DNA from 3 places in the Enterococcus saccharolyticus subsp. saccharolyticus genome. Region 3 is predicted to be linked to each of the others. Evidence: predicted binding sites of a transcription regulator. Region 3 holds the regulator's gene; each other region holds the start of a gene.
The links. The regulator LexA, encoded in region 3, represses DNA repair genes until DNA is damaged. The targets are predictions, from matches to a motif close to CNAACANNTGTTNG.

Region 1: uvrB (excinuclease ABC subunit UvrB) is a predicted target of LexA. The motif match lies at 1,546-1,559, and genes of this name have one in related genera.
Region 2: recX (recombination regulator RecX) is a predicted target of LexA. The motif match lies at 1,982-1,995, and genes of this name have one in related genera.

Annotation. Positions count from the first base shown of each region.
Region 1 is NZ_CP118957.1:1,085,659-1,088,955, forward strand. It holds gene PYW32_RS05665 (amino acid ABC transporter substrate-binding protein/permease) at 1-1,377, opposite strand, end outside; gene uvrB (excinuclease ABC subunit UvrB) at 1,631-3,297, shown strand, end outside.
Region 2 is NZ_CP118957.1:953,662-956,958, reverse strand. It holds gene mutY (A/G-specific adenine glycosylase) at 34-1,197, opposite strand; gene recX (recombination regulator RecX) at 1,187-1,969, opposite strand; gene rlmD (23S rRNA (uracil(1939)-C(5))-methyltransferase RlmD) at 2,176-3,297, shown strand, end outside.
Region 3 is NZ_CP118957.1:1,341,789-1,345,085, reverse strand. It holds gene hemH (ferrochelatase) at 1-879, shown strand, start outside; gene lexA (transcriptional repressor LexA) at 961-1,578, opposite strand; gene PYW32_RS06935 (DUF896 family protein) at 1,754-1,996, shown strand; gene tkt (transketolase) at 2,098-3,297, shown strand, end outside.

The DNA.
Region 1 (3,297 bases), 260 kb from region 3:
TTTAACGGCAAACCCGTACTCGCCACCTGTTTCACGTTCGATTGGTGTTTCTAGTTCTTGACCTTGTGCAATCGCATAACCAATGACTGGATAATCATCCATTAAGGCATCAATTGCTCCTACACGAACAGCATCATATAATTGATCGGCTGCATCATAATACTTAATTTTATAACCATAGTTGTCTTTATTTTTTTCTAAGAAGTCAGCACTCTCTGTCCCAACTTTAGCACCAACTGTTTTACTATCTAAATCTTCATAAGAAGCGATGCCTGTTGTTCCAGTTTTCACTGCTAGTTGAATTCCACTTTCAAAGTAAGGCTCTGAAAAATCAAATGATTCTTTTCGTTGATCGGTGATTGACATTCCTGCAATCATACCTTCTGCTTGATTGCCTTCAACGGCTTGAACAGCACCAGAGAAACCAATGTGATTAAATTTAATAGTAAATCCTTGTAATTCAGCGGCACGGTTTAGTAAATCAACGTCAATCCCAATGTATTGATTGTTTTCATCTTGAAACTCAAATGGCGCAAAGGCAGAGTCACTGGCAATGACATAGACATCTTTTTTCGGTTCAATTTTTTTCATCTCACCAGAGGCAGCTTTTTCTTCCGAACCAGATGTGATATATTTTGCGACAATTTTATCGTATTCGCCAGATTCTTTCATTTTCTTTAGTCCAGCATTGAATTTGTCCAATAATTCTTTGTTTTCACCTTTTTTAACAGCGAAACCATAGGAATTACCAGCTTGAGGTTCACCAATTAATTTTAATTGTTCCCCTTGATTGATGGCATAACCTAAAACGGGATAGTCATCAAAAATTGCAACGGCTGTTCCATTTTTAACAGCACCATATAAACCAGTTGCATCATCGTAATTTTTGATATCAAAATCATATTTTTCTTTGTTGTCTTCTAAGAAAGTTGCACTTTCTGTCCCAACTTTAGCACCAACTGTTTTTCCTTTTAAATCATCCAAGGAAGTGATGTCTTTGTTGTCAGCTTTTACAGCCATTTGAATCCCACTATCAAAATATGGATCTGAAAAATCAAAGCTTTTTTTACGCTCATCTGTAATACTCATCCCAGCAATCATTGCATCAAGTTGATTTGATTGTACTCCTTGTACAGATGAATCGAACCCAAGAGGGCGCAAATCAACGTCAAAATCTTGATCGTCAGCGATAGCGTGCAATAAATCGATGTCAATCCCAACGTATTGATTTTTTTCGTTTTGAAATTCAAAAGGTGCAAATGTGACATCTGTCCCTATTTTATACGTTTTTTCTGCAGCAAATGTAGTTGTGCTTGCAAAAAAGAATAACGTCATAACAAACGAAAATAATGAAATGAATAGAGTTTTTCTTTTCATATTAAATAATTCCTCCTAAGTGTCAGATATTACAAAATTATATATCAAAGCTTTTATACTAGGCAAGAAAATAGCCGAAATTTGCGAAAAAATATCTTTGTTTCTGACATTAAGTGTGAGAAATATCAATATTTCATGGTTTTATTGGGGAAAAGTTATAAAAAATAGCGAAAGTATGTTCGCTGTGTTAAAATAATAAAAGTAGATGGTGTTTGTTTTAAGACGCTTAAAGAAGAAAGAAGGCATGCAATTTATGATTGAAAGAGATACTACTCATCATTTTGAATTAGTCTCCAACTATCAACCTGCAGGAGATCAGCCAGAAGCGATTAGAGAATTGACGGAAGGCGTGCAAGCAAACAAAAAAGCACAAATTTTACTAGGTGCGACCGGTACAGGTAAAACGTACACAATTTCAAATGTTATCAAAAATGTAAATAAACCAACGTTGATTATTGCGCATAATAAAACATTAGCTGGCCAATTATATGGCGAATTTAAAGAATTTTTTCCAACGAATGCGGTAGAGTATTTTGTTAGTTATTATGATTACTATCAACCGGAAGCCTATGTTCCTTCAAGTGACACCTATATTGAAAAAGATTCCAGTATTAATGATGAAATTGATAAGCTGCGACATTCTGCAACCAGTGCATTGTTAGAACGCAACGATGTAATAGTTGTTGCATCAGTGTCGTGTATTTTTGGTTTGGGGTCACCAATGGAATATCAAAAACAAGTTGTTTCTGTCCGTGTGGGAATGGAAATTAGCCGTGATGAATTGTTACGTTCATTGATTGATATTCAATTTGAAAGAAATGACATTGATTTCCAACGTGGTCGTTTTCGTGTCCGTGGTGATGTGGTAGAAATTTTCCCAGCTTCGCGTGATGAACGTGCGTTACGTGTCGAATTTTTTGGCGATGAAATTGATCGTATTCGAGAAGTAGACGCATTAACAGGAGAAGTTTTAGGAGAAACCGAGCACGTGTCGATTTTCCCAGCAACGCACTTTTTAACCGATAGTGATCATATGGAACATGCGATTGCTTCTATTCAACAAGAGTTAGATATGCGCTTAGCCATTTTAAAAGAGAATAATCAGTTGCTAGAAGCACAACGCTTGGAACAACGGACAAATTATGACATCGAGATGTTGCGTGAGATGGGGTACACATCTGGTATTGAAAACTACTCTCGTCATATGGATGGACGACATGAAGGAGAACCGCCTTATACGTTGCTCGATTTCTTTCCGAAAGATTATTTGATTGTTATCGATGAATCGCATGTTACGATGCCACAAATTAGAGGGATGTACAATGGCGATAGAGCAAGGAAACAAATGTTAGTCGATTATGGGTTTCGCTTGCCTTCCGCTTTAGATAACCGTCCGTTACAATTGACCGAATTTGAAGAGCATGTGAATCAAATTATTTATGTTTCTGCTACACCTGGACCTTACGAACACGAACAAACGGATGATGTGGTTCAACAAATTATTCGTCCAACTGGTTTGTTAGATCCAGTGATTGAAGTCCGTCCAATTATGGGGCAAATTGATGATTTAGTTGGTGAAATTAATGAACGTGTCGAGAAAAATGAGCGCGTTTTTGTTACCACTTTAACGAAGAAAATGTCAGAAGACTTAACAGATTATTTCAAAGAATTAGGAATTAAAGTGAAATATCTGCATAGTGATATTAAAACGTTAGAACGGACTGAAATTATTCGTGATTTACGTCTAGGTGAATTTGACGTATTAGTGGGAATTAATTTACTTCGTGAAGGATTAGATGTTCCTGAAGTTTCATTAGTGGCTATTTTAGATGCCGATAAAGAAGGATTTCTACGTAGCGAACGCTCATTAGTCCAAACAATCGGCCGAGCTGCTCGGAATGCAGAAGGGAAAGTCATTAT
Region 2 (3,297 bases), 390 kb from region 3:
CGTTAATATTATAGCAATAAAAAACGTCCTTGCCTAGAAATGTTTATCAAGTTTCTGATATTTATTGAACTGTGATACCAGTTTTTGTTGTGGTTTTGGAAAAACGAATGTTGAAAAATCATCTGATTGAACCCATTGCCCATTTTCTGGTACAAAGTTTTCTCTGGTACGACCATAAAATAAAAGAACATGCCATTTCAAATGACTAAAAATATGCGTGATTTCACCATAGTGTTTCTTTTGCCAAACAACCGGAAAGTCATCAAAAATTTGTGGTGACAACTCTTCTGCCACTAAATCTGAACTCAATTGCTGTTCGTCATCTTTTTGCCAAGTATGAACGAATTCTGTGTATTCCTGTTTAGTGACTTCTTGTAATGGAAAATGCCACATTTTGGCTAATAGTCCAGTTTCAGGTCGTTGTAGCAATAAAAATTCATGATTGGCATTTTCAATCGCTCCAGCAATATAATAGACATCTTTTGGTTTCATTTTTTTCGTTTTAATTGGAAATTGTGTTTGACGCTTGTTTTTGTAAGCTAAGCAAAATTGTTGAATTGGGCATTCTTCACATCTTGGTGCAGTAGGATTGCAGATATTTGAACCTAAATCCATAAACGCTTGATTCATCTCACCAGGTTGTTCATGAGAAATAATTGCTCGTGTTGCTGCATCAAATACTTTCCGGCTACTAGCTTTAGCAATATCCTCGTCTATTTCAAATAAACGGCTAACCACTCGCATGATATTGCCATCAATCGCTGGTTCAGGTAAACCAAATGCAATACTACTAATTGCGCCTGTGGTATAAGGGCCAATTCCTTTTAATGTACTAATCTCTTCTGGTGTATTTGGAAAGACACCATCAAAGTCATCCATGATTTGTTGCGCAGCTACTTTTAAGTTTCGAGCACGCGAATAGTAACCTAAACCTTCCCAAATTTTCAATAACTTTTGTTCATCCGCGTTAGCTAGGTCTTGAATTGTCGGAAATTCTTCCATGAAGCGATAATAATAACCAATGACTGTATCGACACGGGTTTGTTGCAACATGATTTCAGAAATCCAAATATTATAGGGATGCGTATTCGCACGCCAAGGTAAATTCCGTTTTTCTTGGTGATACCAAGTTAAAAATATCTCTTGGAAAGAATGAATGGTATCTTCATCCCATTCCAACCAGTTTTCAGTCTCCATCTATTACTTCCTCATCAATAAATCGTTGGATTAAATCAAAATCAAATCCTTTTTGATACAATTTTTGTTTTATTTTTTGTTTATCTGTACGATGTCTACGGACTAATTTCGTCCCTTCTTTTTGTAATGCTTCCCATTCTTCTTCATCGTCTTTTTCGTTAGGAATTTCTTCCATAACAATTGTAATAACATCGTTAGAGAAGCCTTTTTGCATTAACTTCATGCGTAATTTTTGTAATGTTTCACGATGACTTTTCCCACGAATGGTTCGTAACATTTTATTCGCTGTTCGTAATCCAATTTCTATTTGTTGTTCGTTTGTATAAAGGATCATTACTTCTTGAATTACATCTTCTTTCACGCCTTTTTTACGTAGTTGCTGCATCAATGCTTGTGGCCCTTTATCACTCAAACGTAGTTGCGTACGAATATAACTCTGACCATACACGACATCATCAATCAATTGTAATTCTTTTAAGCGTTGAATAATTTTCTGACTGTCTTCGGTATTGATTTCTTTCTCTTTCAAATAACTTCGCATTTCTTGTTCTGTCCGAAGTTGATAACTAATATAATTCATCGCCATTTGTAAACCAACATCATATCCTGCGCTTTTTTTTAATTCTTCAAATGTCGTTTCGTCAATCTCGGTCCCTTTTAATAAACGATGACGAACTAATAAATCCTCAGAAATTCGTAACTCTCGTTTATCTTCAAAACTGACTTGATAAAAAGCACCTTTTTCTTTGCGTACATTTATTACTTTTAACATTTCTTCACCTCACGAACATACATTCTATTTTAAACAAAATAAACTGAAATAACCAATAAAAAGGATGCTATCAGAGGAATTGTTAGACCATATTTAACGGAGCAAAGAAACAATCAGAGTGAACACTCCATTTTACCATACTTTTTTAGGCAAGACGGATGAACTATGTTAAAATGGATAAGATTAATCTACATAAAGGAGCACTTATGTCAACTATACAACTAAATACTGGACAAACATTACAACTGAAAATTAAACGGCTAGGCATCAATGGTGAAGGTATTGGCTATTATAAACGTCTGATTATTTTTGTCCCGCGAGCATTACCAGGAGAAGAAATTATTGCCAAAGTAACCAAAGCAACACCAACTTTTGCTGAAGCAGCGCTAACGAAAATTGTCAAAAAAAGTCGTGATCGTGTACAACCTCCGTGTCATTTTTACGATCGTTGTGGCGGTTGCCAGTTGCAACATTTATCTTATAACAAACAATTAGATTTCAAAAAAGATTTATTAGCACAAGCATTAGCCAAATTCAAACCTAAGAATTATCAAAACTATGAATTGCGTGATACCTTAGGGATGGATGATCCATGGCATTACCGCAATAAAGCACAATTCCAATTACGCTATAATGCCAAACAAATGCGGGCTGAAGCTGGATTATATGAACAAAATTCCCATCGTCTTGTGGCGATTGACGATTGCTTGGTGCAAGAAAAAACCACGCAAAAAGTCATTAATACGGTCATGCAATTAGTAAACAAATATCAAATTCCAATTTACGATGAACGAAAAAATTCGGGAATTTTACGCACATTAATGGTACGAATTGGTATTGAAACGGGTGAAACACAACTAGTCTTCATTACAAATTCACCTAAATTACCACAAAAAAATGCCCTAATTCGTGAAATCAACCAACGTCTACCAGAAGTCGTTTCCATCATGCAAAACGTCCAAAATAAAAAAACATCTCTTGTAATGGGTGACGATACCCTCCATTTATGGGGCAAAGAAGCTATTGAAGAACATTTAAATGGATTAATTTTCGATTTATCGGCCCGTGCATTTTTCCAATTAAATCCGAAACAAACAAGTGTCTTGTATAACGAGGCCATTAAAGCACTCGAGATTACGGAGAATGAAACAGTGGTTGATGCGTATTGTGGTGTTGGAACAATTGGTTTAAGTGTGGCGGATAAAGCCAAAGAAGTGCGTGGGATGGATATTATTCCCCAAGCGATTGCCGATGCCAAACGAAATGCTCAACGTATGGGCTATGAAAACACCCATTATGAGACTGGCACTGCAGAAGATTTACTACCG
Region 3 (3,297 bases):
TTACTAATGAGTTACGGAACACCAAATAATACAGAAGAAATTTGGGAGTATTATACCCATATTCGTCATGGAAAAGAACCTTCACAAGAACTTTACGATGAATTAGCTGGACGTTACGAAGAAATTGGGGGTGTTTCTCCATTAGCTCAAATTACTGAAGCACAACGTCTTGCTGTTGAAGAAAAATTGAACGAAATAGGTGAGGTAGAGTATCGCGTATTTACTGGATTACGTCATATTCAGCCATTTATTGAAGATACAGTCAAAGAAATTGTGAACCAAGGATTTACAGTGATTCATGGAATGGTACTAGCACCACATGACTCTAGTTTTATCAAGCAATATCATGATCGCGTAGAAAAAGAATTGACGGCGTATCCAGAAATTTCATACACTGCACATCGTCATTTTTGGCAACAAGATGGTTTTCAAGTTTTTTGGTCAGATCAAATTCAAGCGGCACTAGATACAGAGAAAAAACAAAAATTCTTGTTTACCGCGCATAGTTTACCAGAACGTTTGTTGTTAAATGGCGATCCTTATGTCGATGAAATTACGAATGCAGCAAAAGCCATTGCTGGCCGTGTTCATGGTGTATTAGACTTTGGGCATGCGTGGCAAAGTGCAGGACGGACTGCGGATAAATGGATTGGACCTCGAGTAGAAGATGTAACCGAAGAATTATTGAAAGAGGGCTATGAAGAAATTATTTATCTACCATTTGGTTTTGTTGCCGATAATTTAGAAACGCTATATGACAATGACATCGAATGTAAAGAATTAGTTGAAGAATTAGGCGGTATATATGGCCGTTTAAATATGCCCAATACGCATCCTGATTTTATCAGTGGTTTGGTCGCAGAAATTCTTTCAAACTAAACAAAAACGGTTATGGTATTCGTTGAAATAAGAAAAAAATATCCGAACGAGAATCTCGTTTGGATATTTTTTATCTAACTTTTAAAAATGACGATACAAACCAACAACTAACCCTAAGATTTTAACACTTGGTAAAATAATGGGGTCCATATAATCATTTTCTGGTTGTAAACGAATATGTGTTTTTTCTTTATAAAATCTTTTGCATGTTGCTTCATCTTCATCGGTCATCGCAATAACGATATCGCCATTGCCAGCGATGTCTTGTTTTCTGACAATCACTTGGTCACCATCTAAGATACCAGCATTTATCATGCTTTCACCACGTATGGTTAACATGAATAATTGCCCATTGTCTTCCATTAAATTTGGTGGGATTGGGAAGAAATCAGAAGCATCTTCAACTGCTAAGATGGGCTCTCCAGCGGTCACCACCCCTAATAAAGGAATTTGTTGCTGTTGTGCACCAATTGTTTCTAATCCAAGTGGAGTTAATTCTATTGCACGTGGTTTTGTAGGGTCTCTTAAAATTAAGCCTTTTTTCTCTAAACGTGATAGATGTCCATGAACAGTTGAGGTAGAGGAAAGTTGAACAGCTTCGCCAATCTCTCTCACGGTAGGAGGGTATCCTTTTTCACTGACACGAGTATGAATAAATTTTAACACTTCAAGTTGTCGGTTTTCTGTACGTTTTGCCAAAACGAACACCTTCTTTCCTTTATTTAAATCATTTATCAAAATGAAAAATATGACTAGTTTTCTTAAACGTAGTGTAACATAGGGTAAAAAAAAAATCAAACAAACGTTCGCTTTCTGTTTTGATTGTATTTTTCGGTTCTTTTGTATAAGATGGAGAAGAAAGGGGCTTGAAATCATGTTATCCAAAGAAAAAATCGAGCGAATTAATGAGTTAGCCAGAAAGAAAAAAGCAGAAGGTCTAACAGAAGACGAACAAAACGAACAACAGGCTTTAAGACAAGAATATATTAAGGCCTTTCGTGGTGGGATGAAGCATCATATTGAAGGGATGAAAGTGGTTGATCCAGAAGGTAATGATGTGACTCCTGAGAAATTAAAACAAATTCAAAAAGCTAAAGGATTACACAATAGAAAGTAAAATAAAAGATACCGATGCAAAAAGTGTTGATAATTGCAAAGGTATCTTTTATAATAGGTGTGTAATATAGGTAAAAAAAACCTAAATAGGAGGCGTTAGTATTGTTTGATAAAATTGATCAACTTGGTGTAGATACCTTACGTACATTAAGTATTGATGCTGTACAAAAAGCGAATTCTGGACATCCAGGATTACCGATGGGTGCTGCTCCAATGGCCTATGCATTATGGACGAAATATTTGAAAGTGAATCCAAAAACTTCTCGTAATTGGGTCGATCGTGACCGTTTTGTACTTTCTGCAGGACATGGTTCGGCGTTATTATATAGCTTATTGCATTGTGCAGGATACGATGTCACAACGGACGACTTGAAAAACTTCCGTCAATGGGAAAGCCGTACACCAGGGCATCCAGAAGTGGGGCATACAGATGGTGTCGAAGCAACAACTGGACCGTTAGGACAAGGGATTGCGATGGCTGTAGGGATGGCAATGGCTGAAGCACACCTTTCTGCGACATATAACCGTGAGAACTTTAATGTTGTAGACCACTACACATATAGTTTATGTGGTGATGGCGATTTAATGGAAGGTGTTTCTCAAGAAGCAGCTTCAATGGCCGGTCATTTGAAATTAGGAAAATTAATTGTTTTATATGATTCAAATGATATTTCTTTAGATGGTCCAACTTCAAAAGCTTTCACAGAAAACGTTGGTCAACGTTTTGAAGCATATGGTTGGCAACATATCCTTGTAACAGAAGGAACCGATTTAGTAGCTATTTCAAAAGCAATTGAAGAAGCACAAGCTGAAACAGACAAACCAACATTGATTGAAGTGAAAACAGTGATTGGTTTCGGTGCACCAAATGCGGGTACCTCTTCTGTACATGGCGCGCCATTAGGAGCAGAAGGCATTCAAGCAGCGAAAAAAGCGTACGGATGGGACTATCCTGAATTCGCTGTTCCTGAAGAAGTGGCTACACGCTTTAAAGAAACAATGGTCGATAAAGGTGCGCAAGCAGAGGAAGCTTGGAATGCTTTATTTGCAGAATATGAAACAGCTTATCCAGAATTAGCCAGCCAATTTAAACAAGCGTTTGCTGGCGAACTTCCAGAAAACTGGGAGGCAGAATTACCAACGTATGAAGTGGGTTCAAGTCAAGCAAGCCGTGTATCAAGTAAAGAAATGATTCAAGCGTTATCTAAAGCTGTTCCTAGTCTATGGGGTGGGTCAGCCGATTTATCAGCTTCAAACAACACAATGGTTGCAGCGGAAAAAGATTTCGAACCAGGACAATAC